DNA from 4 places in the Pseudomonas sp. B424 genome. Region 4 is predicted to be linked to each of the others. Evidence: predicted binding sites of a transcription regulator. Region 4 holds the regulator's gene; each other region holds the start of a gene.
The links. The regulator FliA, encoded in region 4, starts transcription of late flagellar genes. The targets are predictions, from matches to a motif close to CTAAAGTTTNNNNNNNNNNNGCCGNTAA.

Region 1 (8,008 bases), on a different contig from region 4:
CGGGAGAGCAAGTCCCACTCACGCCAAGGAGCAATAACCTTGACCCCTGGTTTCAAGGCATAGGCGCCCAGTTCAAAACGAACCTGGTCATTACCTTTACCTGTTGCGCCGTGGGAAATGGCGTCTGCGCCTGTTTCATTGGCAATTTCAATCAGGCGCTTGGCGATCAGCGGACGAGCAATGGAAGTACCCAGCAGGTACTCGCCTTCGTAAACAGTGTTGGCGCGGAACATCGGGAAAACGAAGTCTCGAACAAACTCTTCACGCAGGTCATCAATGTAGATTTCCTTAACGCCCATGGCTTGCGCCTTGGCACGTGCCGGTTCGACTTCTTCGCCCTGACCCAGGTCAGCGGTGAAGGTTACGACTTCACAGTTATAAGTATCCTGCAGCCACTTCAGGATCACCGAAGTGTCCAGGCCGCCCGAATAAGCCAGAACGACCTTGTTTACGTCCGCCATGCCATCACTCCACGGGTTGTTCGAAAAGCCGAACAGTCTACCGCCCATATGCGTGAATTTACAGAGGCGCGACAGCTTAAGACGACAAAGCGACAGATTATGTCAAGGCCGCGACCAGACGATCGCTTCAAGAAATTGCAGAAGGCTGTGTAACAACCACTGACGGAACCGCTTTTACAGGCTCAGGGAGCCGCTCCAGACGGACACTGACCCGGCGGTTTTTGGCGCGATTTGCCCCATTGGTATTCGGCGCCAGCGGGTATTGTTCGCCGTGGAAACGCACCGTGATCTGCGACTCCTGCAACCCGTTTTCCTTGAAGTAATTCATCACGGCCAATGCCCGGCGCCGGGACAACTCGCGATTGGTCAACCGATTGCCCTGATTGTCCGAATGACCGTCCAGGGTGACGTGATTGACCGAAGGGTCTGCCTTCAAGTACTCAACCATCACTTGCAGGCTGCTCTGCGCATTGGGATCAAGTTCGGTACCGCTACCAGGAAATCCGATCTGGCTGTACCTGACCTGTTCAAAGTTTTTGGGCAGCAGCTTTGCCGTGCAGGCCTCGTAATCCCTATAAGCCTGGCGAAATCTGACCGGCAATAGACGAACTTCCGACACGCTACCCTCGCGGGAGAAATGCCTTACCAGCGGGCTTCGCCCTTCGAGCAGACCGCGAAACAAGCGTCCCGCCTGGGCTTGAGAGCTGTTGAACAATACCTGTCCACGTCCGATGCGTACGGCCCCCAGATCAATGTCTCCCCTCCCCGGCTGCCACGGTGCAGCCGCCGCCAGTAGAGTTGCAGAGCCCTCGCCAAGCATCGGACTGTAGGCATTGAGGCGGAAAACGGCCTGCTCGCCAGCCCGACGCACAAAGGCTCCGGAACCGAAGTCAGTAATGGGCTGGATCAGACGGCATTCAAATTTATCGCCTTCCACTTTCCACTCGATATTCTCCAGCCGTGTCTGAAAAGTCAGAGCCATGGCCGGCAGGCTGGCAAACATACTGAGCAGGATGAAATAACGCTGGCGCACGGGAGGCTCCACAGGCTTGTACTGCAAAAAAACAGTCAACCGATTTACGGCATACCCTGGAGATATCGGTTACTCACCACAAAACTTGATAGCGAGTGCCTGATAGAGTCTTTTCCGGTAGCATTCACATCAGTTTGACCCGCCTGGAATCCCCAATGTCTGACCGCCTGACCCTGCTGCGTCCCGACGACTGGCATATACATCTTCGCGATGGTGCTGTGTTGCCCCACACTGTTGCGGATGTAGCGCGCACTTTTGGCCGCGCCATCATCATGCCCAACCTGGTACCTCCGGTGCGTAATGCAGCCGAAGCCGATGCCTACCGCCAGCGAATTCTTGCTGCGCGCCCGGCCGGCAGCCGCTTCGAGCCGCTGATGGTGCTTTACCTTACTGACCGAACACAGCCAGAAGACATTCGTACGGCCAAAGCCTGCGGGTTCGTCCATGCTGCCAAGCTGTACCCGGCCGGCGCAACGACCAACTCCGACTCCGGCGTGACCAGCATCGACGCGATCTTTCCGGTGCTTGAAGTCATGGCCGAAGTTGGCATGCCATTACTGATACACGGCGAAGTCACCCGCGCCAACGTGGACGTCTTTGATCGCGAAAAAATCTTCATCGACGAGCATATGCGCCGTGTTGTAGAGCGATTCCCGACCTTGAAAGTGGTGTTTGAACACATCACCACCGCAGACGCGGTGCAGTTCGTCAACGAGGCTTCGGCCAACGTCGGCGCAACCATCACGGCTCATCACTTGCTTTACAACCGCAACCACATGCTGGTTGGCGGTATTCGCCCGCACTTCTATTGCCTGCCGATCCTCAAGCGCAACACCCATCAGGAAGCTCTGCTGGATGCCGCAACCAGTGGCAGCGAGAAGTTCTTCCTGGGCACCGACTCGGCACCCCATGCCCAGCACGCCAAAGAAGCTGCATGCGGCTGTGCCGGCTGCTATACCGCTTATGCGGCCATCGAGATGTACGCCGAAGCTTTTGAACAGCGCAATGCGCTGGACAAACTGGAAGCTTTTGCCAGCTTGAACGGCCCTCGTTTCTACGGGCTGGCCCCGAGCACCGAACAGATCACCCTGGTTCGCCAGGAATGGACCGCCCCAAACAGCCTGCCTTTCGGCGAGCTGACCGTAATCCCGCTGCGCGCCGGTGAAAAACTGCGCTGGCGCCTGCTTGAGGAACAGCTGTGAGTGACGACCATTATGATGACGAACACGAAGGCGGCCATGGCGGCGGATCGCGCCACCCGATGGCCGAGCGTTTTCGCGGCTATCTACCGGTCGTAATCGATGTTGAAACCGGTGGTTTCAACTGCGCCACTGATGCCTTGCTGGAAATCGCCGCAGTAACGATCGGTATGGACGAAAGAGGCTTCGTATACCCGGAGCACACCTATTTCCACCGTGTAGAACCGTTTGAAGGCGCCAACATCGAAGCTGCCGCGCTGGAGTTCACCGGCATCAAGCTGGATCACCCGCTGCGCATGGCCGTCAGCGAAGAGACAGCCTTGACCGACATCTTCCGTGGTGTGCGCAAGGCCCTGAAAGCCAATGGCTGCAAACGCGCCATTCTGGTTGGCCATAACAGCAGCTTCGATCTGGGCTTCCTCAACGCAGCCGTTGCGCGCCTGGACATGAAACGCAATCCGTTTCACCCGTTCTCGAGCTTTGATACAGCGACCCTGGCTGGCCTGGCTTACGGCCAAACCGTGCTGGCCAAAGCCTGTCAAACCGCCGACATCGATTTTGACGGGCGTGAAGCCCACTCGGCACGTTATGACACCGAGAAAACTGCTGAACTGTTCTGTGGCATCGTCAACCGCTGGAAACAAATGGGCGGCTGGAAAGACTTTAACGACTGATCAAGCCGTTTGGGTTTATCCCGCTCCATAAAAAAACCGGACACTGGGTCCGGTTTTTTTATGCCTGAAACTAACCTTTACAGCTGGTCAGCATTCTCAGTCAGGTAAGCAGCAACACCTGCAGTCGAAGCGGTCATGCCCTTGTCGCCTTTCTTCCAGTTGGCAGGGCAAACTTCGCCGTGCTCTTCGTGGAATTGCAAAGCGTCAACCAGACGCAGCAGCTCGTCCATGTTACGGCCCAGTGGCAGGTCGTTAACGATCTGGGAACGTACAACGCCCTTGTCATCGATCAGGAATGCGCCGCGCAGAGCAACGCCGCCTTCGGTTTCAACGTCGTAGGCCTTGCAGATTGCGTGATTGATGTCAGCAGCCATGGTGTATTTCACCTGGCCGATGCCGCCATTGTTCACTGGCGTGTTGCGCCATGCGTTGTGAGTGAAATGGGAGTCGATCGATACGGCAACCACTTCAACGTTACGCGCCTGGAACTCAGGAATGCGGTGATCCAGAGCAATCAGCTCGGACGGGCAAACGAAAGTGAAATCCAGCGGGTAGAAGAACACCAGGCCGTATTTGCCTTTGATGGCGGTGGACAGTGTGAAGCTGTCAACGATTTCGCCATTGCCAAGTACGGCAGCGACGGTGAAGTCAGGGGCTTGTTTGCCTACGAGTACGCTCATTGGATATCTCCTGGTGTGCGGTGCAAAAAACAGGACCTGGCCGCCATCGTGCAACTGCAGTCTCGTGGCCAGTACCTGCGTGAAAATGACCGACCATCATACACCGCCGGTCGGAACGGGCCTTAACCCTTTTTCAGCGCGGGAAAGCACAGCCCCAAGACCGTTCGTCAGCACGGTGCTGGGAAACCACAATTGAGACTCAAGGCACTTTGACAATCATTCTCGTTAACATTAAGATCTATCGCATTGAATCCCAACCAGTGATGGTTCTTATTTATGTACGTTTGCCTTTGCACTGGCGTCACCGATGGAAAAATCCGCGACGCAATCTACGACGGTTGCTGCAGCTACCGCGAAGTTCGTGAAGCAACAGGTGTTGCCAGCCAATGCGGTAAATGTGCGTGTCTGGCCAAGCAAGTGGTTCGCGAAACCCTGACCTCACTGCAAGCCAGCCAGGCGGCCATGAGTTTTCCAGCAGAATTTTCAGCCGCATAATTGACTCATTCCAAAGAACCGAACTTAGTGTTCGGTTTTTTTATGCCTAAAATTCAAGTGCTTAGGCCCAAGACGCGGAACACAAACATTCTTATTCCGATTAATTTTCATATATTATTCAACTACTTAGGTTTGACAGCCATCAAGGTGCGGCTCAAACTCTGCCTTATATACGGTTAATCAAGGCAGGCTCCGGACATGAAAGGCGATATTTCAGTCATTCAGCATCTCAACAAAATTCTCGGTAACGAGCTGGTCGCTATCAACCAATACTTCCTGCATGCACGCATGTATCAGGATTGGGGCCTGGAGAAGTTGGGTGCTCACGAGTACCACGAGTCCATCGACGAGATGAAACACGCGGACAAGCTGATCAAACGAATCCTGTTCCTGGAAGGCCTGCCGAACGTACAAGACCTTGGCAAGCTGCACATCGGCGAGCACACTAAAGAAATGCTCGAGTGCGACCTGCGCATTGAGAAGACTGGCCATGCCGACCTCAAAGCAGCCATTGCGCACTGTGAAGTGGTCGGTGACTTTGGCAGCCGCGAAATGCTGGAAGATATTCTTGAATCTGAAGAAGAACATATCGACTGGCTGGAAACCCAATTGGGCCTGATCGACAAAGTTGGCATTGAGAACTATCTGCAATCACAAATGGGGGAGTAACTAACCTCCATTAAAAAGCCCCGCCCTGATTATCAGGAGCGGGGCTTTTTTATACGCTGTAATTTAACAACCGTTACAGCGCGACTGTGATCACGCTTCAGTCTTGTTCGCAGCAGCTTTCTCGACAGCTTCTTTAATCAAAGCCTGCAAAGAACCATCAGCAGCCATCTCAGCCATGATGTCGCTGCCGCCAACCAACTCACCACCGACCCACAGTTGTGGGAAAGTTGGCCAGTTAGCGTATTTCGGCAGATTGGCGCGAATTTCTGGATTCTGGAGGATGTCCACGTAAGCGAACTTCTCGCCACAGCCCATCACAGCCTGAGCAGCCTTGGCCGAAAAGCCGCACTGCGGAGCATTCGGAGAGCCTTTCATGTAGAGCAGAATGGTGTTGTTGGCAATCTGGTCTTTAATAGTTTCGATGATATCCATGGAGCACCTCGGCTGAACTTTCCGACTCAGTTGTCGGCACGGTGGCGTATTGTAACGGAAAGCCAAGCGTCACGCTCGGTCTCCCAAGCCAGCGGTTTCCTACTGCCAGCGCAGGCACACAAAATTGCCAAGCAACGTAAGGGCAGTGTACAAATGGGCAGCTGAGGTGAGGCAAATCACTTGATCGTGGTTACAGCCACGCGCTCATGCAGCGCAGACTCGCTCAAACCTCTGAACACGTGACCCTTATTGGCAAGACGCGACATTTCCTTATAAGATCGCGCCTTCCCCTATTTCGTCGCCCCGTGCGGCTTTCGCCGCAGGTCTCGCCCGTTTTTCCGAAAACCCCGGCTTTGAGCATCTGCGGTCGTTGCAAAAAAGGTAGTTAATGATGAGCGCAAGGCACTTTCTCTCCCTGATGGATTGCACGCCCGAAGAGCTAGTCAGCGTGATTCGTCGAGGTATCGAGCTGAAGGACCTGCGTCAACGCGGCGTTCTCTTCGAACCCCTCAAAGGTCGCGTACTGGGCATGATTTTCGAGAAGTCATCGACCCGCACCCGACTGTCATTTGAAGCCGGCATGATCCAGCTGGGTGGCCAGGCAATTTTTCTGTCGCCTCGCGATACACAATTGGGCCGTGGCGAGCCTATCGGCGACTGCGCAATTGTTATGTCTCGGATGCTCGACGCCGTAATGATCCGTACCTTCGCCCACAGCACGCTGACCGAGTTCGCAGCCAATTCTCGCGTACCCGTCATCAATGGCCTGTCGGACGACCTGCACCCATGCCAACTGCTGGCCGACATGCAAACCTTCCTCGAACATCGCGGTTCGATCAAAGGCAAAACCGTGGCCTGGATCGGCGACGGCAACAACATGTGCAACAGCTATATAGAAGCGGCCATCCAGTTCGATTTCCAGTTACGCATTGCCTGCCCCGAAGGTTACGAGCCTGCCCCGGAATTCGTGGCCCAGGCAGGTGACCGCATTACCATCGTCCGTGATCCACGTGAGGCCGTGGCAGGTGCCCATCTGGTGAGCACAGACGTATGGACCTCTATGGGTCAGGAAGAAGAGACCGCCAAACGCCTGGAGCTGTTTGCCCCGTATCAGGTCAACCGCGCCCTGCTCGACCTGGCTGCCGACGATGTGCTGTTCATGCACTGCCTGCCGGCTCACCGCGGCGAAGAGATCAGCCTTGACCTGCTGGATGACAGCCGCAGCGTGGCATGGGATCAGGCTGAAAACCGCCTGCACGCGCAAAAAGCGCTGCTCGAATTTCTTGTCCAGCCGGCGTACCAACCCGCATGAGCCAGCCGTTATTGCTCAACCTCAGTGATCTGGCCTGTGGGTATCAGGGCCAGAGCGTCGTGCAAAACCTCAACCTGCACCTCAATGCCGGCGATATTGGTTGCCTGCTTGGCTCCTCTGGGTGCGGTAAAACCACCACCCTACGGGCGATTGCAGGTTTTGAGCCGATACATCAGGGCGAAATCACGCTGGCAGGCGAAGTCATCTCCAAAGCCGGTTTCACCCTGGCACCCGAGAAACGTCGCATCGGCATGGTGTTTCAGGACTACGCCCTCTTTCCGCATCTGAGCGTAGCCGACAATATTGCCTTCGGGATTCGCAAACACCCGAATAAAGAACGCGTGACCGAAGAGCTGCTTGAACTGGTCAATCTGAAAAACCTGGGCAAGCGCTTCCCCCACGAGCTTTCTGGCGGCCAGCAGCAACGTGTTGCCCTGGCCCGCGCCTTGGCGCCAGAGCCGCAACTGCTGCTGCTGGATGAACCGTTCTCCAACCTCGATGGTGAGCTGCGGCGCAAACTCAGCCATGAAGTGCGCGACATCCTGAAAGCCCGTGGTACCAGTGCGATTCTGGTGACACATGATCAGGAAGAAGCCTTCGCTGTAAGCGACCATGTAGGCGTGTTCAAAGAAGGCCGTCTTGAGCAGTGGGATACGCCCTACAACCTCTACCACGAGCCCCTGACGCCGTTTGTGGCGAGCTTTATCGGTCAGGGCTACTTTATTCGCGGCCAACTCCTAAGCCCCGAGTCGGTGCAAACCGAGCTGGGGGTTTTACGCGGCAATCGGGCTTACATCTGGCCAACGGGCGGCGCGGTTGATGTACTGCTGCGCCCGGACGATATCGTCTACGCCCCCGAGAGCGACTTGAAAGCACGGATTATCGGCAAGACCTTCCTCGGCGCCTCGACCCTGTACCGCCTGCAACTGCCTACCGGCAGCCAGCTGGAGTCGATTTTCCCGAGCCATGCCGACCACCTGCCAGGTACAGAGGTGGGCATTCGCGTAGCGGCAGAGCACCTGGTAATGTTCCAAACCAGCGGCAGCATCGCAG
Region 2 (8,008 bases), on a different contig from region 4:
TGGCGTGTACCAGCAGATTTTTAGCGTCCGGGCAGCCCTGGGGGATGAGCCCGGCGGTGCGTAATACCTGGCCACGGTAGCGGCCCATTTCGACGGCGCCGGTGTAGCCGTGGCCGGTCAGATTGCCCAAGGGCACCAGCCAGGTCGGCCATTGACGCTGGGTCACGGAGGACAGCAGCTTTTCGTTGGATTCGGTGGGCGGGCGCACCCCGTGACGGCTGACTTGCACTACTTTATCCAATACGTAGCCATCGCTGGTGGGTGTCTGGGCAAAGGCGGTTGGGCTGATCATGCTGGCCAGCAGCAGGCCGGCGTACAGAGGGGGCGACGTCTTCATCGGTTTTCCTTTTAGTCATCCTGGACACAGGGCGCAGAGTCTAGTTGGCAAATTCCGGTGTGGGCCACAATCCTCGCCGGAGGATTTATTGGGTGCTCGCTTGAAATCCCGAACAGGTGATGCGTATTTTGTACACTTTGCCGTTCGCGGCCTGCACCACAACAAGGAAAGCGTCATGACGACCGATGGCCAGGGCTCACTCGCACAGCGATTGATAGGCATTGATGAGATTGAGTGCGTGACCCCCGATTTGAATGGCGTGCCCCGTGGCAAGGTGATGACCGCTGAGGGGTTTGTCGAAGGGCGGCGCTTGCAGATGGCCCGTGGCGTGCTGCTGCAATGCATCATGGGCGGTTACCCCGAGGCGCGTTTTTACGGCGGCGATGACGGCGACCTGGCTCTGGTGCCGGACCCTGCGCAGATCCATCGTCTGCCCTGGAGCGCGCAGCCCCGGGCATTGGCCATTTGCGATGCAGACGAACTGACCGGCGAAAGCTCGCGCCTGTCGACCCGTGGCCAGTTGAAGGCCGTGATCGCCCGTTATGCCGCACGCGGCCTGGCGCCGGTGGTGGCCACCGAGCTTGAGTTCTTTGTGTTTGCGCCCAACACCGACCCGAGCCTGCCATTCCGCCCGCCGGTGGGCCTGGACGGTCGTCGTGAAGACGGTTTTTCGGCGTTCAGTATCAGTTCCAATAACGGTCTGCGGCCGTTCTTCAGTGAAGTCTACGAGTGCATGGCCGCGCTGGGTCTGCCCCGGGACACCTTTATGCACGAGATGGGCGTCAGCCAGTTCGAGATCAACCTGCTGCACGGTGATCCGCTGCTGCTCGCCGACCAGACGTTTTTGTTTAAGCACCTGCTCAAGGAAGTCGCCTTAAAACATGGACTGACCGTGGTGTGCATGGCCAAGCCGCTGGCGCACACAGCTGGCAGCTCGATGCATATCCACCAGAGCGTGGTCGAACCGGACAGCGGGCGTAACGTGTTCAGCGATGAGGCGGGGCAGCCGACGGCAATTTTCCGCCACTTTATCGGCGGGCAGCAGGCCGGCATGGCTGACTTCACCGCGCTGTTTGCGCCGAACGTCAACTCCTACCAGCGGCTGTGCCACCCCTATGCATCGCCGAACAATGCGTGCTGGTCCCATGACAACCGTGCCGCCGGCCTGCGGATACCGGCCAGTTCACCGCTGGCGCGGCGGGTCGAAAACCGCTTGCCGGGGGCTGATGCCAACCCGTATCTGGCGATTGCCGCCAGCCTTGCCGCCGGGTTATATGGCATCGAGCATGAGCTGGAACCGACCGCCGCGATCCAGGGCGAATTTGAAGTGCCCGAGGCTTTGTCATTGCCATGTACCTTGCATGCCGCCCTTGAGCGTCTCAAGCACAGTCAGCTGGCGATTGAACTGTTCGGTGCTGAGTTCATCGAAGGTTACATTGCGTCCAAGAACCTGGAACTGACCAGTTTTCTTGACGAAATAACGCCCTGGGAGCGTCGCGTGTTGGCGGCTCAGGCTTAACTGTTTAAAACTGTGGTGCCGGGCCTCTTCCCGGCTGCAGATACAAGGAGCCGCACGGAAAGCCAATGCACCAAATCTGGAAGTCTTTTCGAGCGTTGTACTTTGCCTCGCTGATGATGTTGATCGGCTCCGGCCTCTTGAGTACTTATCTGGCGCTGCGCCTGGCGGCCGACAATGTCGACGGCTTGTGGATCGGCGCCTTGATGGCGGCCAACTACTTTGGCCTGGTGCTGGGCGGCAAGATCGGCCACCGGTTGATTGCCCGGGTCGGGCATATCCGTGCTTATGCCACCTGTGCCGGCATCGTCGGTGCGGCGGTGCTGTGTCACGGCCTGACCGACTGGCTGCCCATGTGGCTGCTGCTGCGGGTGATTGTCGGCCTGGGCATGATGTGCCAGTACATGGTCATCGAAAGCTGGCTCAACGAGCAGGCGGATGCCAAGCAGCGTGGCGTGGTGTTCAGCCTGTACATGATTGCGTCCTACCTGGGGCTGGTGCTCGGGCAATTGATCCTGGCGATCCATCCTGCCCTGGGGCTCGAGTTGCTGATGGTCGTGGCGTTGTGTTTTGCCCTGTGCCTGGTCCCCGTGGCCATGACCCGGCGCATTCACCCGGCGCCCCTGCATCCGGCGCCGATGGACCCCAGGTTCTTCATCAAGCGGGTGCCGCAGTCGTTGATCGCGGTGATGGGGGCCGGTTTGCTGGTGGGTTCGTTCTACGGTCTGGCGCCGCTCTATGCATCGCAGCAAGGGCTGTCGACCGAGCTGGTCGGTGTTTATATGGGCAGCTGTATTTTTGCCGGCTTGCTGATGCAGTGGCCGCTGGGCTGGTTGTCCGACCGTTACGACCGGCCGCTACTGATTCGCATCTTCGCCTTTATTCTGGCGGTGGTTTCCTTGCCGCTGGCGATCTTGCCCTCGGTACCGATGGAGGTGCTGTTTGCCGCAGGCTGCCTCAGCGCGCTGGTTCAATTTTGCATCTACCCGCTGGCCGTGGCGTTTGCCAATGACCATATCGAGGGTGAGCGCCGGGTTTCGCTGACCGCCATGTTGCTGGTGACCTATGGCATTGGCGCCAGCATCGGGCCGTTAGTGACCGGGGTGTTGATGAAATTCTTCGGCAGCCAGATGCTCTACGCGTTTTTCAGCGTGGCCGGTTTGATCCTGGTATGGCGGATTCGCCCGAATGCGGTGACCAACTTGCACCAGGTCGACGACGCGCCGCTGCATCACGTGGCCATGCCTGACAGCATGTCCAGCTCACCGCTGGTGGCCGCTCTTGACCCGAGGGTGGATGAGCAGGTGGTGCAGGATCAGATGGTGGATAACATTGAGCCAGAACCAGAACCAGAACCAGAACCAGAACTGGAGCCGGAACCCAAGCCATAAACATCTGCCCCGGTGGGAGCGGGCTTGCTCGCGATGGCAATGCCCCGCGCAGGCAAGCCGGCTCCCACAGGTTTTGCGGTGTCACTCAAGGGGGTGTTTCAGCGTTTAGTAGTCGTCTTTATCAAACTGGCGCGCCTCGCGCTGCAGTTGATACACAAAACGTTCGACCTGGCGCTGCACGCCACCGCTGATGTTGTGGAAGCGCAGACCGGCGAAGGTGATGTTGAGGCGCTCTTCAAAATGCAGATAACGCAATTCGACAGGGGTGGTGATCTGGCCGAAGGGCAGGGCGGCGGTGAAGCGCTCATACACCTGGCCCAGCTGCAGGTTTTCGCCGATATCCCCTTCAAAACGCAACTTGCAGCCAGTGGCGGACACGTCCAGCAACTTGCCCTTGATCGGTGACTTGAGCTTTTCACCGGCCACTTGCACATCAATCAGATGCGACAGTTTCAGGGCCGCGCGAAACGCGCTCCGGCGCTGGTGGTAAAGCACTTCGCGGGGTAACGCGCCGCGATAGCAGCGATGATCATGGGTGTCGTCGATGCTCAGCGGCGTGGTGCATTCCCAGGCGATGCGCACGCCTTCGTGGAAACCCTCAACCCGAAACGGTATTCCGGCCTCCAGAAAACGCTCACCTCCACGGGGGATCATTTCGTCCAGGGCCAGGGTGTTGTTCTCGCGGTTCACATCAACCACATAGCTCTGAAAGCGCTGGGTGCGATCCTGGAAAGTGATGATCAGCGGGTCATGGCTCTCTTGCAGCATCCGCAAGCTGGAGGCAATTTCCAGCGGCGTGGTAAGCACCTTTGGCGGCTGCGGAGCATCTGGGGCGTCGAACACGGTTGATCAATCTCCGGACAAAATACTGCAACACGCAAAAGAGGCATTCTGCCATCATGCTGCGTGTCTCGCTAGACAGTGTGATCGCGCAGGGTCAGGCCTGGCTGTAAGCGCGGTGCCTGTTGAGCATCGAAGTGGTACCGCGTGCGTCATACAGCGACGGAGCTTCGCCGCCGTGCAGAATGCGCAGCTGGTTGGCCGTGATCGACTGTTGGGTCTGGATCGATTGGCCGTTGAGCAGGTTGGCGGCCTGGCACCGGGCCAGCAACTGGCTCAGCACATCGCTTTGGCTGAGCAGTTGAGCGCCCACGCTTGAATGGCTGGCAAGGCTTTCGAGGCCGCTGCGGTTGGTGGCCAGGCCGAGGCTTGCCAGGATCTCGCTGCGTTTGCGGCCATGCTGCTCAAGCAGAATGATCAACGAATGCTTGCGTGCCAGGATGTTCTCCAGCACCTGCATGTCGCGGCCTTTAAGGGCGATGGACTCGTCCTGCAACAGGCCGAGCAGTTGCTCGGCGGGGGCGAGGTCATCATTGATCAGTTGCAGTAAATTTTCGTCGTGCATAAGACCCCAGGATTAAGCGTCCAAAAGCCTGGCACTGGCCACGTGGGCCTAGCGCTGGGCTTCCATGTTCAGCAGTTTGCTGGCGACCTGGTTGCTGTCGACTTTGTAGCTGCCATCGGCAATGGCCTGTTTGAGTTCGGCCACACGGTTTTTGTCGACCACGGGTTGGTCACGCAACGAGTCGCTGATCTTCTGCAACTGTTGAGCCTCTTGGCTGAGGTGTACAGATTCCCCGCTCGGGGCGCTGGCGCCGGTTTGCTCAGGGCTTTTTGCAGGGGCCGCTTGCGTGGCGCTGCCTGCTTCCTGACTGCGCGTACTGCCGGTCAAGGGCGGTGCGCTGTTGAGACGACTGAAGTCGATGACCATAACGGAAAACCTCGGGGTATTTGGACGCTTGCCATGTTTTCGGCCATACCCGGAAAAACTTTAGGCTCGATTAATCATGGCTTCACACAGAACTGTACTGATCTGCGTCAAACATACAGTGTAGGAAAGCAGGGAAACTGATGCCAACTTTCCTACAATGCCACTTCAACTTGCCCGGGTGCAGTCACTCGCGCCCGGATCACGCGCTTGGAATTCAGGTTTTTCACCCGGATCTGCTCGCTAAGGCCGCCGTCAGACAGCGCTTCGCCGGGCATCTTGACACTTAATGTGCCGCTGCGGGCGCTGATCACCACATGCTCGCCCTTGCGCACCGCGGCAGCCTGCTCCAGATGCGTGAGTGTCAGCACTTGATCGGTCACCATGGGGCGCAGCAATTTTTGCCCGACCGCCAGTTCGGTCGCGGTCAAATACCCCTGGTTGATCAGGCTGATATCCCGCTCGCGCAGGCTGACATCGGCGTAGTCGATCACCATGCCGCGCTTGAGCGGGTGAGTCACGGTGACGACATTACGGAACAGCTTGACCTGGGCCGGAACAAAGATGGTCCACGGCGAGAGCCCTTCGCAACGGATGCGAACGATGACTCGGCCCATGGGTTGTGCCGGGCTTTCGAGGGTGGCTGTCAATTCCTTGTCGCAATGGGCCAGGCGCAGGCGCGGGTCCAGATTGTTGACCTGGATCTGATATCGTCCCTGCGTCTGGCTGGTGGCCAGATAGTCTTCGACGGTGAATTCAAGAAAGCCTTGGGTCACGCCGATAAGCTGATCAGGCGATGTAAACGCGTCAGCATGGCTATAAGTGCACAGGCCCGTCAGACCGCCGACCGCCAGGACGCTCAGGCAGCAGCGGCGCAGGGTCTGGCGAAAAAGCCGGTGGCAGGAATTTGTCGTTTTTGCGTTCATGGCCGATAAAAAAGCAAGCCCCGTGCCGTTTACCGGGTAATGCGTGTCGAAACTTAAAGTTTTAAGAGGAGCTGAGTATGGCTGGGGTGATGGATGCGGTTAACCAGCGCACTCAACTGGTCGGGCAAAACCGCCTGGAGCTGTTGCTGTTTCGCCTGGATGGGCCACAGCTTTACGGGATCAATGTGTTCAAGGTCAGGGAAGTGCTGCAATGCCCGAAACTGACCATGATTCCCAAGTCCCATCCCGTGGTGTGCGGTGTGGCGAGCATTCGCGGCGCGACCATCCCGATTCTCGACCTGGCGATGGCCACGGGCTCGGGGGCCCTGAAAGATCAGAGCAACCCGTTCGTGATCATCACGGAGTACAACACCAAGACCCAGGGTTTTCTGGTGCGCTCGGTCGAACGTATCGTCAACATGAACTGGGAAGATATTCATCCGCCACCCAAGGGGACCGGCCACGACCATTACCTGACGGCCGTGACCCGGATGGACGACCAGCTGGTCGAGATCATCGATGTTGAAAAGGTGCTGGCAGAAGTTTCGCCATCGCCCGAAACCATCACCCAGGGCGTGGTCGATGTCGAAACCCGCAGCAAGGCGCTGTCATTGCGGGTGCTGACCGTCGACGATTCGTCGGTGGCGCGCAAACAGGTTGCCCGTTGCCTGCAAAGCGTGGGCGTTGAAGTGGTGTCGTTGAACGACGGCCGTCAGGCGCTGAATTACCTGCGCAAGCTGGTGGAGGAGGGCAAGGACCCGTCTGAAGAGTTTCTGATGATGATCTCGGACATCGAGATGCCGGAAATGGACGGTTACACCCTGACAGCTGAAATCCGCAACGACCCGCGGATGCAAAACCTGCACATCATTCTGCATACTTCGTTGTCCGGGGTATTCAACCAGGCGATGGTCAAAAAAGTCGGTGCCGATGACTTTTTGGCCAAATTCCGGCCTGATGACCTGGCATCCCGGGTAGTTGACCGGATCAAAGCAGCAGACCAAAGTCAGGGCCAACCCCTGGCGGTCAAAACGATTTAAGAGGCAGGACATTTGTCGACGGCTAATTTGGATTTTGAACAGTTCCGGGTTTTCCTGGAAAAAGCCTGTGGCATTTTGCTGGGTGAAAACAAGCAGTACCTCGTCTCCAGCCGGCTCAACAAGCTGATGGAACAGCAAGGTATCAAGTCATTGGGCGAGTTGATCCAACGTATCCATAGCCAGCCGCGCAGCGGGCTGCGCGAGCAGGTGGTCGATGCCATGACCACCAACGAAACCCTGTGGTTTCGCGATACCTACCCCTTTGAAGTGTTGAAGAACAAGGTGCTGCCCGAGCAGATCAAGGCCAGTCCGGGTCAGCGCCTGCGTATCTGGTCGGCAGCCTGTTCTTCGGGGCAGGAACCCTACTCGCTGTCGATGGCGATTGATGAGTTTGAGCGCAGTAACCTGGGGCAGTTGAAGGCGGGCGTGCAGATTTTTGCCACTGACCTGTCCAGCTTGATGCTCAACACCTGCAGAACCGGCGAATACGACAACCTGGCGATTGGCCGGGGCCTGTCGCCGGAGCGTTTGCAGCGCTATTTCGACCCCAAGGGGCCGGGGCGCTGGGTGATCAAGGCACCGATCAAAAGTCGTGTCGAGTTCCGCCCCTTCAACCTGCTGGACAGCTATGCAGGCTTCGGCAAGTTCGACATCGTGTTCTGCCGCAACGTGCTGATCTACTTCTCGGCAGAGGCGAAGAAAGACATCCTGCTGCGTATTCACAGCACCTTGAAGCCGGGCGGGTATTTGTTCCTGGGTGCCTCCGAGGCGCTCAACGGATTGCCGGATCACTATCAGATGGTCCAGTGCAGCCCGGGGATTATTTACCAGGCCAAGTAAGCAAAACGGGAGCCCTGGATGGCTCCCTTTTTGTAGCCGCTGCCGAAGGTTGCAATGTGGCGCGTAGCGCCAGCAAAGCCTGCTGCTACCCAATCTCGAAAACGACACGAACGCCCCTTGCCGTAAGGGCGAAACCTGTATTTTAGTTAAACGCGAATGCTGGATATGTACCCGGTATCGCAGTTACTGA
Region 3 (8,008 bases), on a different contig from region 4:
AGCGCATGAGCGATAAGCCTGAACACGACCAGCCAATGCCGCTGGTTTCGCACCTGACCGAGCTGCGCACCCGCCTGCTGCGCTGCATCGCGGCGATTTTCATCATCTTTGCCGGGTTGTTCGCCTTCACGCAGCAGATCTACACCCTGGTCTCCACGCCATTGCGTGAATACCTGCCGGTGGGCGCGACAATGATCGCCACTGACGTGGCCTCGCCGTTCCTCACGCCGCTCAAGCTGACCATGATGGTCTCGCTGTTTATTGCGATACCGGTGATCCTGCACCAGATCTGGGGCTTTATCGCACCCGGTCTGTACAAGCACGAAAAGCGCATCGCCGTACCGCTGCTGGTCTCCAGCATCTTCCTGTTTTATGCCGGCATGGCGTTCGCCTACTTCCTGGTGTTCCCGCTGGTGTTCAAGTTCTTCGCCGCCGCCACCCCCGAAGGCGTAGCGATGATGACCGACATCAGCAGCTACCTAGATTTCGTCATGACGCTGTTCTTTGCCTTTGGCGTGGCCTTTGAAATCCCGGTGGCCGTGGTGCTGCTGGTATGGATCGGCATCGTCGACGTCAAATACCTGCGCAGGATCCGCCCGTACGTAATCATCGGCTGCTTCGTGGTCGGCATGATCCTGACCCCGCCGGACATCTTCTCGCAAACCTTGCTGGCGATCCCGATGTGGATGCTGTTTGAAATCGGCATTCTGTTTGGCAGCCTGATCAGCAAGAACAAGCGCGGTGAAGACCCGGACGAACAACCGGCGGACAACGACGCCCAGCCGCCAGCGCCACAAGCGTGAACCTGCTGCTCCTCGAAGAGGCTGATTTCATTGCCGCCGACCGTGTGATCCTGCGCGATCGGCGCCTGACTCACATGCAGGAAGTTCACCGTGCCGCTGTCGGCGACAGCCTGCGCGTCGGGCGGATTGGCGGATTGATGGGCAGCGCCGAGCTGGTGCGCCTTGAAGCCAAGGAAGCCGAACTGGTTATCCACAGCCTCGACCTGCCGCCCCCGGCCAAACTGCCGCTGACCCTGTTGCTGGCCCTGCCACGCCCGAAAATGCTGCGCCGGGTGCTGCAAACCGTGGCCTCGATGGGCGTGCCCACAGTAGTTCTGGTCAACAGTTACCGGGTTGAAAAAAGCTTCTGGCAGACCCCGTTTCTGGAGCCCGAAGCGATTCGTGAGCAACTGATTCTTGGCCTTGAGCAATCACGCGACAGCGTCTTGCCCGAAATCATTATCGAAAAGCGCTTCAAGCCCTTCGTCGAAGACCGCCTGCCGGCACTGGTCGAAGGCACCCTGGGCCTGGTTGGCCATCCGGGTGATTACCCGGCCTGCCCGCGCGGGCTGGATGAGCCGGTCACACTGGCCATCGGCCCGGAAGGTGGCTGGATCCCTTACGAAATCGACTTGCTGGCCAAGGCCGGCCTGCAACCGGTACAACTGGGAGCACGCATCCTGCGGGTCGAAACCGCCGTTACCGCCCTGCTCGCCCGGTTGTTCTGACCTCCAGCTTGTGGGTGCGGGCTTGCTCGCGATGGCATCAACGGGGTAGCTCACACATACCGCGCAGTTTGCATCGCGAGCAAGCCCGCTCCCACAGGGGTAGCACCTGCGACGTTCGTCACACATCCAACCTCTGCCCTTCAGTTCTCCACCCGCGCGCCGATGCCCTTACAACCCGCAAAGACCTCCACGAGTCTCGGTCAGTAAAGGAGTATCACCATGTACCATCGGCTGGCCCAACTGCTCGGCAACATAAGCGTCAAACGTAAACTCAGCCTGGGCTTCGGTCTGGTACTGGTGTTGACCTTGTTGATTGCCGCTACCGGCTGGAATGGCCTGGTGTCCGTGATTGACCGGGGCGACAAGCTGGCCAACATCTCGAAAATTATCGGGCTGACCAAAGACCTGCGTATTGCACGCCTTGAATATGAGCGCCACCCCGGGGAAAGCACCCTTGCCGGCGTCACCCGCCAGCTGACCGAACTGGACAACGCGCTGGAGCTGTCCCGCGCACAGCTGGTATCTCCAGATGACCTTATTCTGGTCGAGCAGCAACTCAACGCCGTGACCGAGTACAAACGCGCCTTCGCCGACCTCATTCAGGGCTCACAACCCGCAGACCAGGCCATTGAGCGCATGCACCAGCAGGGCAATACCCTGATCGAACAGAGCCAGAAGCTTTCGGCACTGCAGGCGGCCAAACGCGACGCCGAAAGCCGCAAGGCCACAAGCCTGCTGATCGGTTGTGCACTGCTGGCCCTGGTGCTGGGGTTCATTGCCGCCTGGGTCATTACCCGCCAGATTGTTATCCCGCTGCAGCGCACACTAAGAACCGTTGAGCAGATCGCGTCCGGCGACCTGACCCATGACCACGTGACCAACCGCCGCGACGAACTGGGCCAGCTACAGCAAGCCATTCAACGCATGACCACAGGTCTGCGCGAGTTGATTGGCGGCATCAGCGACGGTGTGACGCAAATCGCCAGCGCGGCCGAAGAACTCTCGGCGGTAACAGAGCAGACCAGCGCCGGGGTCAACAGCCAGAAAGTCGAAACCGATCAGGTCGCCACCGCCATGCATGAAATGGCAGCAACAGTTCAGGAAGTGGCACGCAATGCCGAAGAAGCCAGTGAAGCTGCGGTTGCTGCCGACCAGCAGGCCCGCGAAGGCGACAAAGTGGTCGCGCAAGCCCTCGCCCAGATAGAGAAGCTCGCGATCGAGGTCGGTCACTCCACCGAGGCCATGGGCCATCTCAAGCGCGAGAGTGACAAGATCGGCAGCGTGCTGGACGTGATCAAGTCGGTCGCCCAGCAAACCAACCTGCTGGCCCTCAACGCCGCCATCGAGGCAGCACGGGCCGGTGAGGCCGGTCGCGGGTTTGCGGTGGTCGCGGACGAGGTGCGCAGCCTGGCGCAGCGCACGCAAAAATCCACCGAGGAGATCGAAGAACTGATTGAGGGCCTGCAAAGCGGTACCCAGCAAGTGTCCAGCAGCATGGACAGCAGCCGCGCCCTGACCGACAACAGCGTTGAGCTGACCCGTCGCGCAGGCGAGTCACTGGGCAATATCACCCGCACGGTGTCGACGATTCAGGGCATGAACCAGCAGATCGCGGCCGCGGCCGAGCAGCAAAGCGCTGTGGCCGATGAGATCAACCGCAGCGTGTTGAATGTGCGTGATGTGTCAGAGCAGACCGCTGCCGCGAGCGAAGAGACTGCAGCGTCCAGCGTTGAACTGGCGCGACTGGGTACGCATCTGCAGACATTGGTGGGGCGATTCAAGGTCTGACAGCCCCCACACCCTCTGCGGGAGCGGGCTTGCCCGCGATTGGATCGCTGCGGTTTTACAGTTACACCGCGTCGCCTGTATCGCGAGCAAGCTCGCTCCCACAAGAGCAGCAGAGGGCTGCTTTTAAAGCACCTGCCGCAAAAACGCCTGGGCGCGCAGGTCTTTGGGCGAATTGAAGAAGTCTTGCGGGTTGGAGTCTTCCAGCAACTTGCCATGGTCAAAGAACAACACGCGGTTGGCCACTTCGCGGGCAAAGCCCATTTCGTGGGTCACGCAGACCATGGTCATGCCTTCGCGGGCCAGGGTCTTCATGACATCCAGCACTTCGCCGACCATCTCCGGGTCCAGCGCCGAGGTGGGTTCGTCAAACAACATCACCTTGGGTTCCATCGCCAGCGCACGGGCAATCGCCACGCGCTGTTGCTGGCCGCCTGAAAGGCGTGACGGGAACTCATTGGCCTTCTGCCCGATACCGACCTTCTCCAACAGCGCACGGGCCTTGGCTTCGCGCTCGGCCTTGCCACGCTTGCGCACGACCTTCTGCGCCAGGCACAGATTTTCGAGCACGGTCATGTGCGGGAACAGGTTGAAATGCTGGAACACCATGCCGACTTCACGCCGGTAGGCATTGACATCGGTTTTGGGGTTGGCCAGGTCCAGACCGTCAATGCTGACGGAACCGGAGTCGAAGTCTTCCAGGCCATTGAGGCAGCGCAGAAAGGTCGACTTGCCAGAACCCGACGGACCGATCACCACCAGTACTTCGCCCTGGGCGACGGTGGTGCTGACGTTGTCTACCGCGCGAACAATGTGCCCGCGGGTGTCGAAGACTTTTACCAGTTCGCGAACTTCAATCACTTTGCGCGAGCCTCCGCTCAAGCCGGCTGGCGAAATGCGACAGCGGCAGGTTGATCAACAGGTACAGGCCCGCAACGCAGAACAGGATTTCGAACGGCGAAAACGAGGTGGTGATGACTTCACGGCCGCTTTTGAGCAGCTCGGTAATGGCGATCACCGATACCAGCGAGGTGTCTTTGACCAGGCTGATAAATTGCCCGGCAAGCGGCGGCAGCACACGCTTGAACGCTTGTGGCAACACGACGTAGCGCATCGACTGGCTGCTGTTGAGCCCCAGCGAGCGGGCGGCTTCGTTTTGCCCGCGGGCGATGGACTGCACACCCGAACGCACGATTTCAGCCACGTAAGCGCCGGTGAACAACGATAGCGCGGCAATACCGGCAAACTCGCGGGACAGATTGAGTACGGTGCCAATAAAGAAGTAGAAGATAAAAATCTGTACCAGCAGCGGCGTGCCGCGCACCAGTTCGACGTACAGCGTCGAGAGGTCGCGCAGGGTCGGGTTATTCGACAAACGGCACAGGCCGGTGGCCAGCCCGATGATCAAACCCAATACACCAGACACCAGCGACAACCAGACCGTGGTCCACAGGCCCCAGAGCAGCGGCCCTGCAGCCCAATGGCGGTTAACGCCAATCACGTCGCCTTCGGCCACATCGTCGCCCTCAGCCACTTGCAGGCTGTTGTCGGCAACGGTTACACGCTGTTCTTTGCCATCGTCGCCACGCAACACCACTTCGGCAGCATCGCCTTTGCGCACCAGTTCGATAACGGTCGAGGTTTCAGCGGCCCGCTGGGCTTCTTCGGCCTGATAGGCGAAGTACTGCGGCACCCGGTTCCAGCGCCACTCGTAGGACATCAATGAGGTGGCGTAATACAACGCACCCGCCAGACCGATGAGCACCAGCACGGTCAATACGTGCCAGGGCCACTGGGCTTTTTTTTGTTTGATCACTTTCAGGTTCCACGTTTTGTGTCGCTAGGGAGGCCATCATCGCAGGCAAGCCCGCTCCCGCAAACGGTGCGGGAGCGGGCTTGCCCGCGATTGATCAATCAGCCTTATTCCATGTCTTTGAGCCAGGCGGTGTCTTTGAACCACTTGTCATGGATGCGATCGTAGGTGCCGTCTTCGTGGATCTGGTGCAGGAAGTTGTTGATGTAGTTGATGCTGTCGTAGTCGCCTTTCTTCAGGCCGAAAGCCAGAGGCTCATAGGTGAATGGCTTGTCGAGGAACACCAGCTTGCCGTTACCGAACTTGTTAACCGCTACAACGTTGTACGGCGCGTCGTAGATGAAGGCATCAGCCTTGCCGTTAACCACGTCCAGAACACCTTCGGGCTCATTGTCGTAGCCGTGGTACTGGGCTTTGGAGATCAGCTTGCGAGCCACGATTTCACCCGTGGTACCGATCTTGGACGTCAGGCGGTATTGCGGGTCGTTGAGGTCTTTGTAGGATTTGATCTTGTCTTCAAGCTCTTTGCGAATGAGCAGGGTCTGGCCCACAACGATAAAGGGTTCGCTGAAGTTCAGGCGCAGGTTGCGCTCCTGGGTCAGGGTCATGCCGCTGCCGATCATGTCGAACTTGTTGGTCATCAGGGCCGGGATGATGCCGTCGTAACCGGTGGAAACCAGCTCCAGCTTGACGCCCATGGACTTGGCCATGGCTTTGAGCAGGTCAACTTCGAAACCAATGATCTGGCCGCGCTTGTTGGTCATTTCGAACGGCATGTAGGTCGGGTCCATGCCCACCTTCAAGGTGCCGCGCTTGACCGCGTCATCTATGGCGCCTGCATGGGCTGCGCTGACCGCCAGTAGTGCAGTGACACCGAACATCAGTTTCGACAGAAACTTCTTCATCATCAACTCCCCCTCACCTGCTCAATTAAGGTGTTGGCCTGCGGCAGGCTCGATTCAAAAAGCCAATAAAGCCGGGCACTCACCGATTCGGGGACGGATGCTAACTCACGCAAGGGGGATGAGACGAGTTCTGAGAGAGAAAAGGACGACAGGCAGGACTGAGGAAATCCTGTGGGAGCGGGCTTGCTCGCGATACGAGCAACGCGGTGTAACAGGGCTTGCGGGGTGATGCAATCGCGGGCAAGCCCGCTCCCACTAGGGGTAACGGGTTGCTCGCGAGGGATCAGGCAGCAGGTTGCAACGGCAACAACGGTGCGTGAGGGTCGCCAGTTACCGATTCACGCCAGGCGTTCAGCCAGCCTTCATGACCTTCGTTCCACACCAGTGCATGCAGGCGGGCAAGGGCCACAGGGTCGCTCAACAGCTCCATGCGCTCCTTGTTGGTCACGCCCTGCGGGCCAACCTTGAGGGCGTGGCGCACACGTTCGATACGCAGCCACTCAATCGGCTCGGCTTCACGGTGACGCGACGTCGCCAGGGCACAAGCCAGGGCGTTCTGTTGCGGATCAACCACCGCTCGCACAAAACCATCGTGCAGTGCGTGGTAGCGGTTCTCGTGGGTGTATTCGGCAGTGGCCGACAATTCACGCGGCGGCGCGTATTCCTCAGGAATCAGGAACAGGCTTTCGTCACGCGTCTTGAGGCCCAGCTTGACCCGGCTGGAGATCACCGAAACCGGGATCGACAGCATCAGCGAACCGACAATCGGCACCAGCCACCACAAGAAGCTCGGGTTCAACCACAACACCAGCCCGGCCCAGGCCGCACCCAGCAGGGTTTGCGGACCATGACGGCGTACGGCTTCACCCCACGGCGTGGAGTCGTCGTCACGCTGTGGCGAGTTCCAGGTCGCTTCCCAGCCCAGGAACGCGGCCAGAACAAAGCGGGTGTGGAAGATCATGCGTACCGGTGCCAGCAGCATCGAGAACAGCATTTCCAGCAACATCGACAGCGTAACCTTGAACCTGCCGCCGAATGCTTTGGCGCCCTTGGCCCAGATCAGGATGATGCTCAGCAGCTTGGGCAGGAACAACAGCACGATCGTGGTCGAGAACAGTGCCACGGCTTTATCAGGGTGCCATTGCGGCCACAGTGGATACAACTGGCGCGGTTCCATGAAGTACTGCGGCTCCATCAGCGTGTTGACCGCCAGCAAGGCCGTCGACAGCAACAGGAAGAAGAACCACAAAGGTGCTGACAGGTACGACATCACGCCCGTGAGGAACACCGCACGGTGAACCGGGTGCATGCCTTTAACCAGAAACAGGCGGAAGTTCATCAAGTTGCCGTGGCACCAGCGACGGTCACGCTTGAGTTCGTCCAGCAGGTTGGGCGGCAGTTCTTCGTAGCTGCCCGGCAAGTCGTAGGCAATCCATACGCCCCAACCGGCACGGCGCATCAGCGCGGCTTCAACGAAGTCGTGAGACAGGATCGCGCCCGCAAAAGCGCCTTTGCCCGGCAACGGCGCCAAGGCGCAGTGCTCGATAAACGGCTTCATGCGGATGATTGCGTTGTGACCCCAGTAGTGGGATTCACCCAGCTGCCAGAAGTGCAGACCGGCGGTGAACAGCGGCCCGTATACCCGCGTCGCAAATTGCTGCATGCGTGCATACAGCGTGTCCATGCCCGATGCACGCGGCGCAGTCTGGATGATGCCCGCATCTGGCGTGGCTTCCATCAGGCGCACCAGGCTGGTCAGGCATTCACCGCTCATGACGCTGTCCGCGTCCAAAACCACCATGTAGGTGTAATCGCCGCCCCAGCGACGGCAAAAGTCGTCGAGGTTGCCACTTTTACGTTTCACACGACGGCGGCGACGGCGATAGAAAATCCGCCCGAAGCCTTCTGTTTCGCGGCACACATCCAGCCAGGCCTGTTGCTCGGCGACGCAGATATCAGGGTCGTTACTGTCGCTGAGGACGAAGAAATCGAAGC
Region 4 (8,008 bases):
GTGTGGATTGAAGTCAGCCAGCGCAGCCAGGCGCAATCGCTGGGCTATACCGTGGTGGACGCCAGCACCGTGGTGGCGACCCACTTGAATCAGATTTTGTACAAGCACTCCCATGAGCTGATCGGCCATGAAGAAGTGCAGCAGTTGATGCAGTTGCTGGCCAAATCCTCACCCAAGCTGGCGGAAGAACTGGTGCCGGGGGTATTGAGCCTTTCGCAGTTGCTCAAGGTGTTGCAGGCCTTGCTGTCCGAGCAGGTGCCGGTGCGCGATATCCGCAGCATTGCCGAAGCCGTCGCGAACAATGCCCATAAGAGTCAAGATACTGCCGCTTTGGTTGCCGCTGTGCGCGTCGGGCTGTCCCGCGCCATCGTGCAAAGCATTGTAGGTGTTGAGTCTGAGCTGCCTGTGATCACCTTGGAACCAAGGTTGGAACAAATATTGCTCAATAGTTTGCAGAAGGCCGGACAAGGCCAGGAAGAGGGCGTTTTGCTGGAGCCAAGCATGGCAGAGAAGCTCCAGCGCTCGTTGATCGACGCTGCTCAGCGTCAGGAGATGCAAGGCAACCCGGTTATCTTGTTGGTGGCAGGCCCGGTACGCGCGATGCTGTCGCGTTTTGGCCGTTTGGCGGTGCCCAACCTGCATGTGCTGGCGTACCAGGAAATCCCTGACAACAAGCAGGTCACGATCGTTGCGACAGTAGGCCCTAACGGCTGAGGGTTTGGTTTATGCAAGTGAAGCGATTTTTTGCCGCCGATATGCGTCAGGCCATGAAGCTGATTCGTGATGAGCTGGGGGCTGACGCCGCCATTATTGGCAACCGCCGGATTGCCGGGGGCGTTGAGTTGACCGCGGCCCTGGACTACAAGTTGTCCGCGCTGGCACCCCGGGTGCCGAACATTGAGCTTGAAGAAGAACTGCGCAAGACCCAGTCGCGGATCGTCTCGGCCCAGGCCGAGCTGAGCCTGCGCGGCGAAGGCGAGGCGGGCGATAACCGTCAGCTGTTTGCCGGTTTGCCGCTGACCGCTGCCGAGCCGTTGATCGAGCCGACCCTTGAAGAACCGCCGCGCCCTGCGCCGGTGGCCACGCCGACAATTGATCAGCGCGCATTCGACAATATGCGTCACGAACTCAATGGCCTGCGCGAGTTGCTCGAAGTACAGCTGGGCTCGCTGGCCTGGAGCCAGTTACAGGATGCCAAGCCGGCGCAGGCCAATCTGTGGCGCCGCTTGCAGCGCATCGGTCTGTCCGGGCCGCTGTCGCGCGATCTGCTGGCGCAAGTGGCCGGTATCGAAGAGCCGCGCCAGGCCTGGCGGATGCTGCTGGCGCACCTGGCACGGATGATTGCCACGCCTGAGCTGGAGCCGCTGGAAGAGGGCGGCGTGATCGCGATGGTCGGGCCTGCGGGGATGGGTAAAACTACTACGCTGGCCAAGCTGGCGGCCCGTTATGTACTCAAGTACGGCGCGCAGAATATCGCGCTGGTGAGCATGGACAGCTTTCGTATCGGTGCCCAGGAACAATTGAAAACCCTGGGCCGCATTTTGAACGTGCCGGTGACTCACGTGGCCCCGGGCCAGTCATTGGGCCAGACTCTCGAGCCGCTGGTGCGCAAGCGTGTGGTGCTGGTGGATACCGCCGGCCTGCAGGCCAGCGACCCGGCGTTGCGCCTGCAGCTTGAAAGCCTGGCCGGGCGCGGGATCAAGGCGCGCAATTATCTGGTATTGGCCACCACCAGTCAGAAGCAGGTACTGACGGCGGCCTACCTCAGTTACAAACGTTGTGGGCTGGCCGGTTGCATCCTGACCAAGCTGGATGAAACGGCGAGCCTGGGTGAGGTGCTGAGCCTGGCGATCAGTAACGGGTTGCCGGTGGCTTACCTGACGGACGGCCCGCGTATCCCGGACGATCTCCACCTGCCGCGGCGTCACCAGCTGGTGAGCCGCGCAGTGAGTGTGCAAATGCAGGAAGAACCCAGCGAAGAAGCCATGGCCGATATGTTCGCTGATATCTATCACAGCCCTCCCAAGCGGGTTGGCTGAGGTAGTCACGATTACGTTGCAATGTACCTACATCAGATGGTCTGAAGATTGTGTTCCGGTGGGGAACGCGCAGCCAACGTATGTAGCCGCGTCTAAGTAAGACAAGGTAAAGAAAGATCATGGGCAGCATGCATCCCGTACAGGTGATCGCAGTGACCGGCGGCAAGGGTGGCGTCGGTAAAACTAACGTTTCAGTCAACTTGTCTATCGCATTGGCCGAGCTGGGCAGGCGTGTCCTGCTAATGGACGCGGACCTCGGATTGGCGAACGTCGACGTCCTGCTGGGCCTTACCCCGAAATTCACCCTGGCCGATGTGGTCGAGGGGCGTTGCGAACTGCGCGACGTATTGCTCCAGGGCCCCGGCGGGATTCGTATCGTGCCGGCGGCCTCGGGCACCCAGAGCATGGTGCACCTGAGCCCGGCGCAGCATGCCGGCCTGATTCAGGCATTCAGCGACCTGGGCGATAACCTGGATGTGCTGGTGATCGACACCGCTGCCGGGATCGGCGAGTCGGTGGTCAGCTTTGTGCGCGCCGCCCAGGAAGTGCTGCTGGTGGTGTGCGATGAGCCGACCTCCATCACCGATGCCTACGCGTTGATCAAGCTGCTGAACCGCGATTACGGAATGAACCGTTTTCGCGTACTCGCCAACATGGCCCAAAGCCCCCAGGAAGGTCGCAACCTGTTCGCCAAGCTGACCAAGGTTACCGACCGTTTTCTGGACGTGGCCCTGCAGTACGTGGGCGCCGTGCCCTACGACGAATGCGTGCGCAAGGCCGTACAGAAGCAGCGCGCCGTCTACGAAGCGTTCCCGCGCTCCAAATGTTCGCTGGCATTCAAGGCCATTGCCCAGAAGGTGGACACCTGGCCACTACCTGCAAACCCCCGGGGGCACCTGGAGTTTTTTGTCGAGCGTCTGGTGCAGCAAGCAGGGGGACGCTTTTAATGACCGCCAGTGGCTACCGCATGTACAGCAAGGCATCGCGTGACAGCCAGTACGAGCTGATCGAACGCTATGCCCCCCTGGTCAAACGCATTGCGTATCACCTGTTGGCGCGGTTGCCGGCCAGCGTGCAGGTGGATGACCTGATCCAGGCCGGGATGATTGGTCTGCTCGAAGTGTCGGGCAAGTACGACGCGAGCAAGGGGGCGAGTTTCGAGACCTATGCCGGCATTCGTATCCGTGGCGCGATGCTCGATGAGGTGCGCAAGGGCGACTGGGCCCCGCGTTCGGTTCACCGCAATACACGCATGGTCAGCGATGCAATTCGGGTAATTGAAGCAAAAACCGGTTGTGACGCTAAAGATCATGAAGTTGCGGCCGAACTCCAGTTAAGCCTTGATGATTATTACGCCATTTTGAATGACACCCTGGGCAGCCGCCTGTTCAGTTTTGACGATCTGTTGCAGGACGGCGAACACGAAGGGCTGCATGAAGATGGCGCAAGTGCTCACCCGGAACCGTCGCGGGACCTGGAAGACGAACGCTTCCAGTGCGCCCTGGCCGATGCGATTGCCCATCTGCCCGAGCGTGAGCGACTGGTGTTGGCGCTGTACTACGACGAGGAGCTGAACCTCAAGGAAATCGGTGAGGTGCTGGGGGTCAGTGAGTCCCGGGTCAGCCAGCTGCACAGCCAGTGCGCCGCACGATTGCGCGCACGCCTGAGCCAGTGGCGCGCGCACTGACGGGAACACGTGCACTTATTGTGGGAGCGGGCTTGCTCGCGATGGGATCGACACGGTGAATCAGAAAAACCGCGCCGCCTGCATCGCGAGCAAGCCCGCTCCCACAGTCGATTTGGGCGGTGTTTGAAAACGAATTGATTGAATGGCGCGTCCCCAGACAGGACGCGTTTAAGACTGCTTGGAGGTCGAATTGGACAAGAACATGAAAATCCTCATCGTTGATGATTTCTCGACGATGCGGCGGATCATTAAAAACCTGTTGCGTGACCTTGGTTTCACCAACACGGTCGAGGCGGATGACGGCATCACGGCGCTGCCGATCCTCAATCTGGGGCATATCGACTTTTTGGTGACCGACTGGAACATGCCGGGCATGACCGGTATCGAGCTGTTGCGCCATGTGCGTGCCGACGAAAAACTCAAGCACTTGCCGGTGTTGATGGTGACCGCCGAAGCCAAACGCGAGCAGATTATCGAAGCGGCCCAGGCCGGTGTTAACGGTTATGTGGTCAAGCCGTTCACCGCTATCGCACTCAAAGACAAAATCGAAAAGATCTTTGATCGCATCGGTTGATCGGTTGCCTTGGGGGCGCTATGGAGCATCAAGAAACTACGCAGGGCGATTTTGAATCGACCCTGAAAAAACATGCTCACGAATTGGTCGAAAGCCTTGAAAGAGGCCAGTTTGGCGATGCAGTGCAGCTGATTCACGAACTCAACCAGACCCGGGACCGCGGGCTGTATCGCGAAGTCGGCAAGCTGACCCGTGAACTGCACAGTGCAATTGTCAATTTTCATATTGACCCGGGCATGCCGCAAGCCGAAGAAGTGTCGCAGATCACGGATGCCACCGAGCGTTTGGCTTATGTTGTGAAACTGACGGAAGCCGCCGCCAACCGCACCATGGATCTGGTGGAGCACAGCACGCCGCTGGTCAACGGAATGGGCCAGGAAGCCAGGGCTCTGAGTACGGACTGGGGGCGCTTTATGCGTCGCGAAGTCGGTGCCGAGGAGTTTCGCGAGCTGGCGCGTCGAGTCGACAGTTTTTTGACGCGTAGCGAAACGCAGAACAACATCGTGTCCGCCAACCTCACTGACATCTTGCTGGCCCAGGATTACCAGGACCTCACCGGTCAGGTGATCAAACGGGTAACGCAATTGGTGACCGAAGTTGAAAGCAATCTGCTCAAGCTGGTGCTGATGGCCAGTCAGGTGGATCGCTTTGCAGGGATCGAACACGACCGTGATGCAATGCGCGCCGAAAATAATTCGCAAAAAAGCCAGGCCAGGGGTGAAGGTCCGCAGATTCATGCCGATACACGTAATGACGTCGTATCCGGTCAGGATGATGTTGACGATTTGCTGTCCAGTTTAGGTTTTTAGGACTTCGCGGACGTGCGGGCGCTGTTGCCTGGCGTCGAAGCCCTATTTCAAGGAGCACGTACATGAGCTTCGGCGCCGATGAAGAAATCCTTCAGGATTTCCTGGTTGAAGCCGGCGAGATTCTAGAGCTGCTGTCCGAACAGCTGGTCGAGCTGGAAAGCCGACCGGATGATGCGGATCTGCTCAATGCAATTTTTCGCGGTTTTCACACTGTAAAAGGGGGCGCCGGCTTCCTGCAGCTCCATGAGTTGGTGGAGTGCTGCCACATCGCCGAAAACGTCTTCGACATCCTGCGCAAGGGTGAGCGCAGCGTTGACTCGGAGCTGATGGACGTGGTGCTTGAGGCCCTGGATGCGGTCAATGGCATGTTCAGCGAAGTGCGCGAACGCTGCCCGATCACGGCCGCAACCCCGGAGCTGCTGGCGGCGCTGGCACGTCTGGCCGAGCCTGCCGCGGCCCAGGCGGTCGTTGCGCCTGCGCCGATGGTGGCCGCCCCGGTAACCGATATCACCGACAGCGAGTTCGAACAGTTGCTGGACTCGCTCGATGCGGTCAAGGCGGCTGCGGCCGAACCTGACCCGGTGGCACCCCCGCAAGCCACGACCAGCGACGAAATCAGCGACGCCGAGTTCGAGTTGCTGCTCGACCAGTTGCACGGCAAGGGCCAGTTTTCTGCGCAGGCTGCGGTGGTTGCCGCAGTGCCCGAGGAGGTGCCCGCCGCGCCGGCCGAGGCCAGCCATGACATCACCGATGACGAATTCGAAGCCTTGCTTGATCAGTTGCATGGCAAGGGCTCGTTCAACGCAGACGCGCTGGAAGCTTCAGCGCCTGTTGAGCCCCAGCCCTCGGCCGCTGAACCTGCCGGCGACCCCGGGCTGATCAGCGACCACGAATTTGAAGCCTTGCTCGATGAGTTGCATGGCAAGGGCAAGTTCAGTGCCGACAGCGCGGCGGTAGCGGCTGCACCGGCACCGGTCAAACCGGCTGCGGTGCGAGCGGTCCCGGCCCGGACAAGCTCCGGGCCTTCGGAAAAACCGGCTGCCTCCGAGGCTGAGACCACCGTGCGGGTTGATACCGCCCGGCTTGACGACATCATGAATATGGTCGGCGAGCTGGTGCTGGTGCGTAACCGCCTGGTGCGCCTGGGGCTCAATAGCCACGACGAAGAGATGGCCAAGGCGCTGTCCAACCTCGACGTGGTCACCGCCGACCTGCAAACCGCAGTGATGAAGACCCGGATGCAGCCGATCAAGAAAGTGTTCGGCCGTTTCCCGCGGCTGGTGCGTGACCTGGCGCGGCAACTGAAAAAAGAAATCAGCCTGGAACTGGTAGGCGAAGAGACCGACCTGGACAAAAACCTTGTCGAGGCCCTGGCCGATCCGCTGGTGCACTTGGTGCGCAACGCCGTCGACCACGGGTGCGAAACCCCGGAAGAACGCGCCGCTGCCGGCAAGCCGAGCTGTGGCCGGGTGATTTTGTCCGCCGAGCAGGAGGGCGACCATATCCTGCTGTCGATCTCCGATGACGGCAAAGGCATGGACGCCAATTTTCTGCGCTCCCTGGCCGTGAAAAAAGGCCTGATGGACAAGGACGCCGCCGACCGCCTGAGCGAAAGCGACTGCTACAACCTGATCTTTGCGCCGGGGTTCTCGACCAAGACCGAGATCAGCGATGTGTCGGGCCGGGGCGTGGGCATGGACGTGGTGAAAACCAAGATCGCCCAGCTCAACGGCTCGCTGAGCATCGAGTCGACCCTGGGCCGGGGCTCGAAAATCGTGATCAAGGTGCCGCTGACCCTGGCCATCATGCCGACCCTGATGGTGATGCTGGGCAACCAGGCGTTTGCCTTCCCGCTGGTCAACGTCAACGAAATTTTCCACCTCGACCTGTCGCGCACCAATGTGGTCGACGGCCAGGAAGTGGTGATCGTGCGCGACAAGGCGTTGCCCCTGTTCTACCTCAAACGCTGGCTGGTGGCATCAGCCGCCCACGAAGAGCAGCGCGAAGGGCATGTGGTGATTCTTTCGGTGGGTACCCAGCGCATCGGCTTTGTGGTCGATCAGTTGGTCGGTCAGGAAGAAGTGGTGATCAAGCCGTTGGGGAAAATGCTCCAGGGCACGCCAGGCATGTCGGGCGCCACCATTACCGGTGACGGCCGTATTGCCTTGATTCTGGACGTTCCGAGCATGCTCAAGCATTACGCATCACGGCGTATTTGATTCTGGTGAGCCGGGGCGTTTGCGCCCCGCACCGCCTAACGGAGTGTTTATGGTAGTCAAGGTCCTGGTGGTGGATGATTCCGGTTTTTTCCGCCGCCGCGTCTCGGAAATTCTGTCGGCCGACCCGACGATTAAAGTGATCGGCACGGCCACCAATGGCAAGGAAGCAATCGATCAGGCCCTGGCACTCAAGCCGGACGTGATCACCATGGATTACGAGATGCCGTTGATGGACGGCATCACGGCCGTGCGTCATATCATGCAGCGTTGCCCGACCCCGGTACTGATGTTTTCCTCCCTGACCCACGAAGGGGCCCGCGTCACCCTCGATGCGCTGGATGCCGGGGCGGTGGACTTCCTGCCGAAAAATTTTGAAGACATCTCGCGCAACCCCGAGAAGGTCAAGCAAATGCTGTGTGAGAAGGTTCACAGCATTTCGCGCAGTAACCGTCGCCTGTCCAGCTACAGCGCGCCGGCCCCTGTGGTGTCTGCCCCGGTCCCGGCCCCCCGGCCTGCGCTAGGCGGCTTTGTGCCATCCGCTCCGCCCGTCTCGCCGCCCCCGGCGCGCACCACGCCCATTGCCAGTCGTGGTGCGCCTGCACCGACGTCAGCTTCTGCCGCGCCCAAACGCAAGGCTTACAGGCTGGTGGCCATCGGCACCTCGACCGGCGGCCCGGTCG

Region 1: the regulator FliA is predicted to act here: its motif matches at 1,557-1,584, upstream of ACZRMS_RS09200 (flagellar protein MotY).
Region 2: the regulator FliA is predicted to act here: its motif matches at 5,052-5,079, upstream of flgM (flagellar biosynthesis anti-sigma factor FlgM).
Region 3: the regulator FliA is predicted to act here: its motif matches at 1,649-1,676, upstream of ACZRMS_RS01270 (methyl-accepting chemotaxis protein).

The regions. Positions count from the first base shown of each region.
Region 1 covers NZ_JBUZTL010000005.1:221,145-229,152, forward strand. The annotation lists gene ACZRMS_RS09195 (argininosuccinate synthase) at 1-461, opposite strand, end outside; gene ACZRMS_RS09200 (flagellar protein MotY) at 589-1,494, opposite strand; gene pyrC (dihydroorotase) at 1,650-2,696, shown strand; gene rnt (ribonuclease T) at 2,693-3,367, shown strand; gene ACZRMS_RS09215 (peroxiredoxin) at 3,445-4,047, opposite strand; gene ACZRMS_RS09220 (bacterioferritin-associated ferredoxin) at 4,324-4,542, shown strand; gene bfr (bacterioferritin) at 4,741-5,211, shown strand; gene grxD (Grx4 family monothiol glutaredoxin) at 5,302-5,643, opposite strand; gene argF (ornithine carbamoyltransferase) at 6,035-6,955, shown strand; gene ACZRMS_RS09240 (ABC transporter ATP-binding protein) at 6,952-8,008, shown strand, end outside.
Region 2 covers NZ_JBUZTL010000012.1:32,834-40,841, reverse strand. The annotation lists gene ACZRMS_RS15325 (histidine-type phosphatase) at 1-337, opposite strand, end outside; gene ACZRMS_RS15320 (glutamine synthetase family protein) at 615-1,856, shown strand; gene ACZRMS_RS15315 (MFS transporter) at 1,922-3,244, shown strand; gene ACZRMS_RS15310 (flagellar brake protein) at 3,350-4,087, opposite strand; gene ACZRMS_RS15305 (flagella synthesis protein FlgN) at 4,182-4,649, opposite strand; gene flgM (flagellar biosynthesis anti-sigma factor FlgM) at 4,698-5,015, opposite strand; gene flgA (flagellar basal body P-ring formation chaperone FlgA) at 5,168-5,938, opposite strand; gene ACZRMS_RS15290 (chemotaxis protein CheV) at 6,016-6,978, shown strand; gene cheR (protein-glutamate O-methyltransferase CheR) at 6,991-7,818, shown strand.
Region 3 covers NZ_JBUZTL010000001.1:312,667-320,674, forward strand. The annotation lists gene tatB (Sec-independent protein translocase protein TatB) at 1-1, shown strand, start outside; gene tatC (twin-arginine translocase subunit TatC) at 6-803, shown strand; gene ACZRMS_RS01265 (16S rRNA (uracil(1498)-N(3))-methyltransferase) at 800-1,510, shown strand; gene ACZRMS_RS01270 (methyl-accepting chemotaxis protein) at 1,730-3,298, shown strand; gene ACZRMS_RS01275 (amino acid ABC transporter ATP-binding protein) at 3,422-4,156, opposite strand; gene ACZRMS_RS01280 (amino acid ABC transporter permease) at 4,149-5,108, opposite strand; gene ACZRMS_RS01285 (transporter substrate-binding domain-containing protein) at 5,216-6,013, opposite strand; gene mdoH (glucans biosynthesis glucosyltransferase MdoH) at 6,297-8,008, opposite strand, start outside.
Region 4 covers NZ_JBUZTL010000004.1:221,955-229,962, reverse strand. The annotation lists gene flhA (flagellar biosynthesis protein FlhA) at 1-714, shown strand, start outside; gene flhF (flagellar biosynthesis protein FlhF) at 726-2,039, shown strand; gene fleN (flagellar synthesis regulator FleN) at 2,159-2,986, shown strand; gene fliA (RNA polymerase sigma factor FliA) at 2,986-3,726, shown strand; gene ACZRMS_RS07815 (chemotaxis response regulator CheY) at 3,929-4,300, shown strand; gene ACZRMS_RS07810 (protein phosphatase CheZ) at 4,321-5,109, shown strand; gene ACZRMS_RS07805 (chemotaxis protein CheA) at 5,172-7,328, shown strand; gene ACZRMS_RS07800 (protein-glutamate methylesterase/protein-glutamine glutaminase) at 7,378-8,008, shown strand, end outside.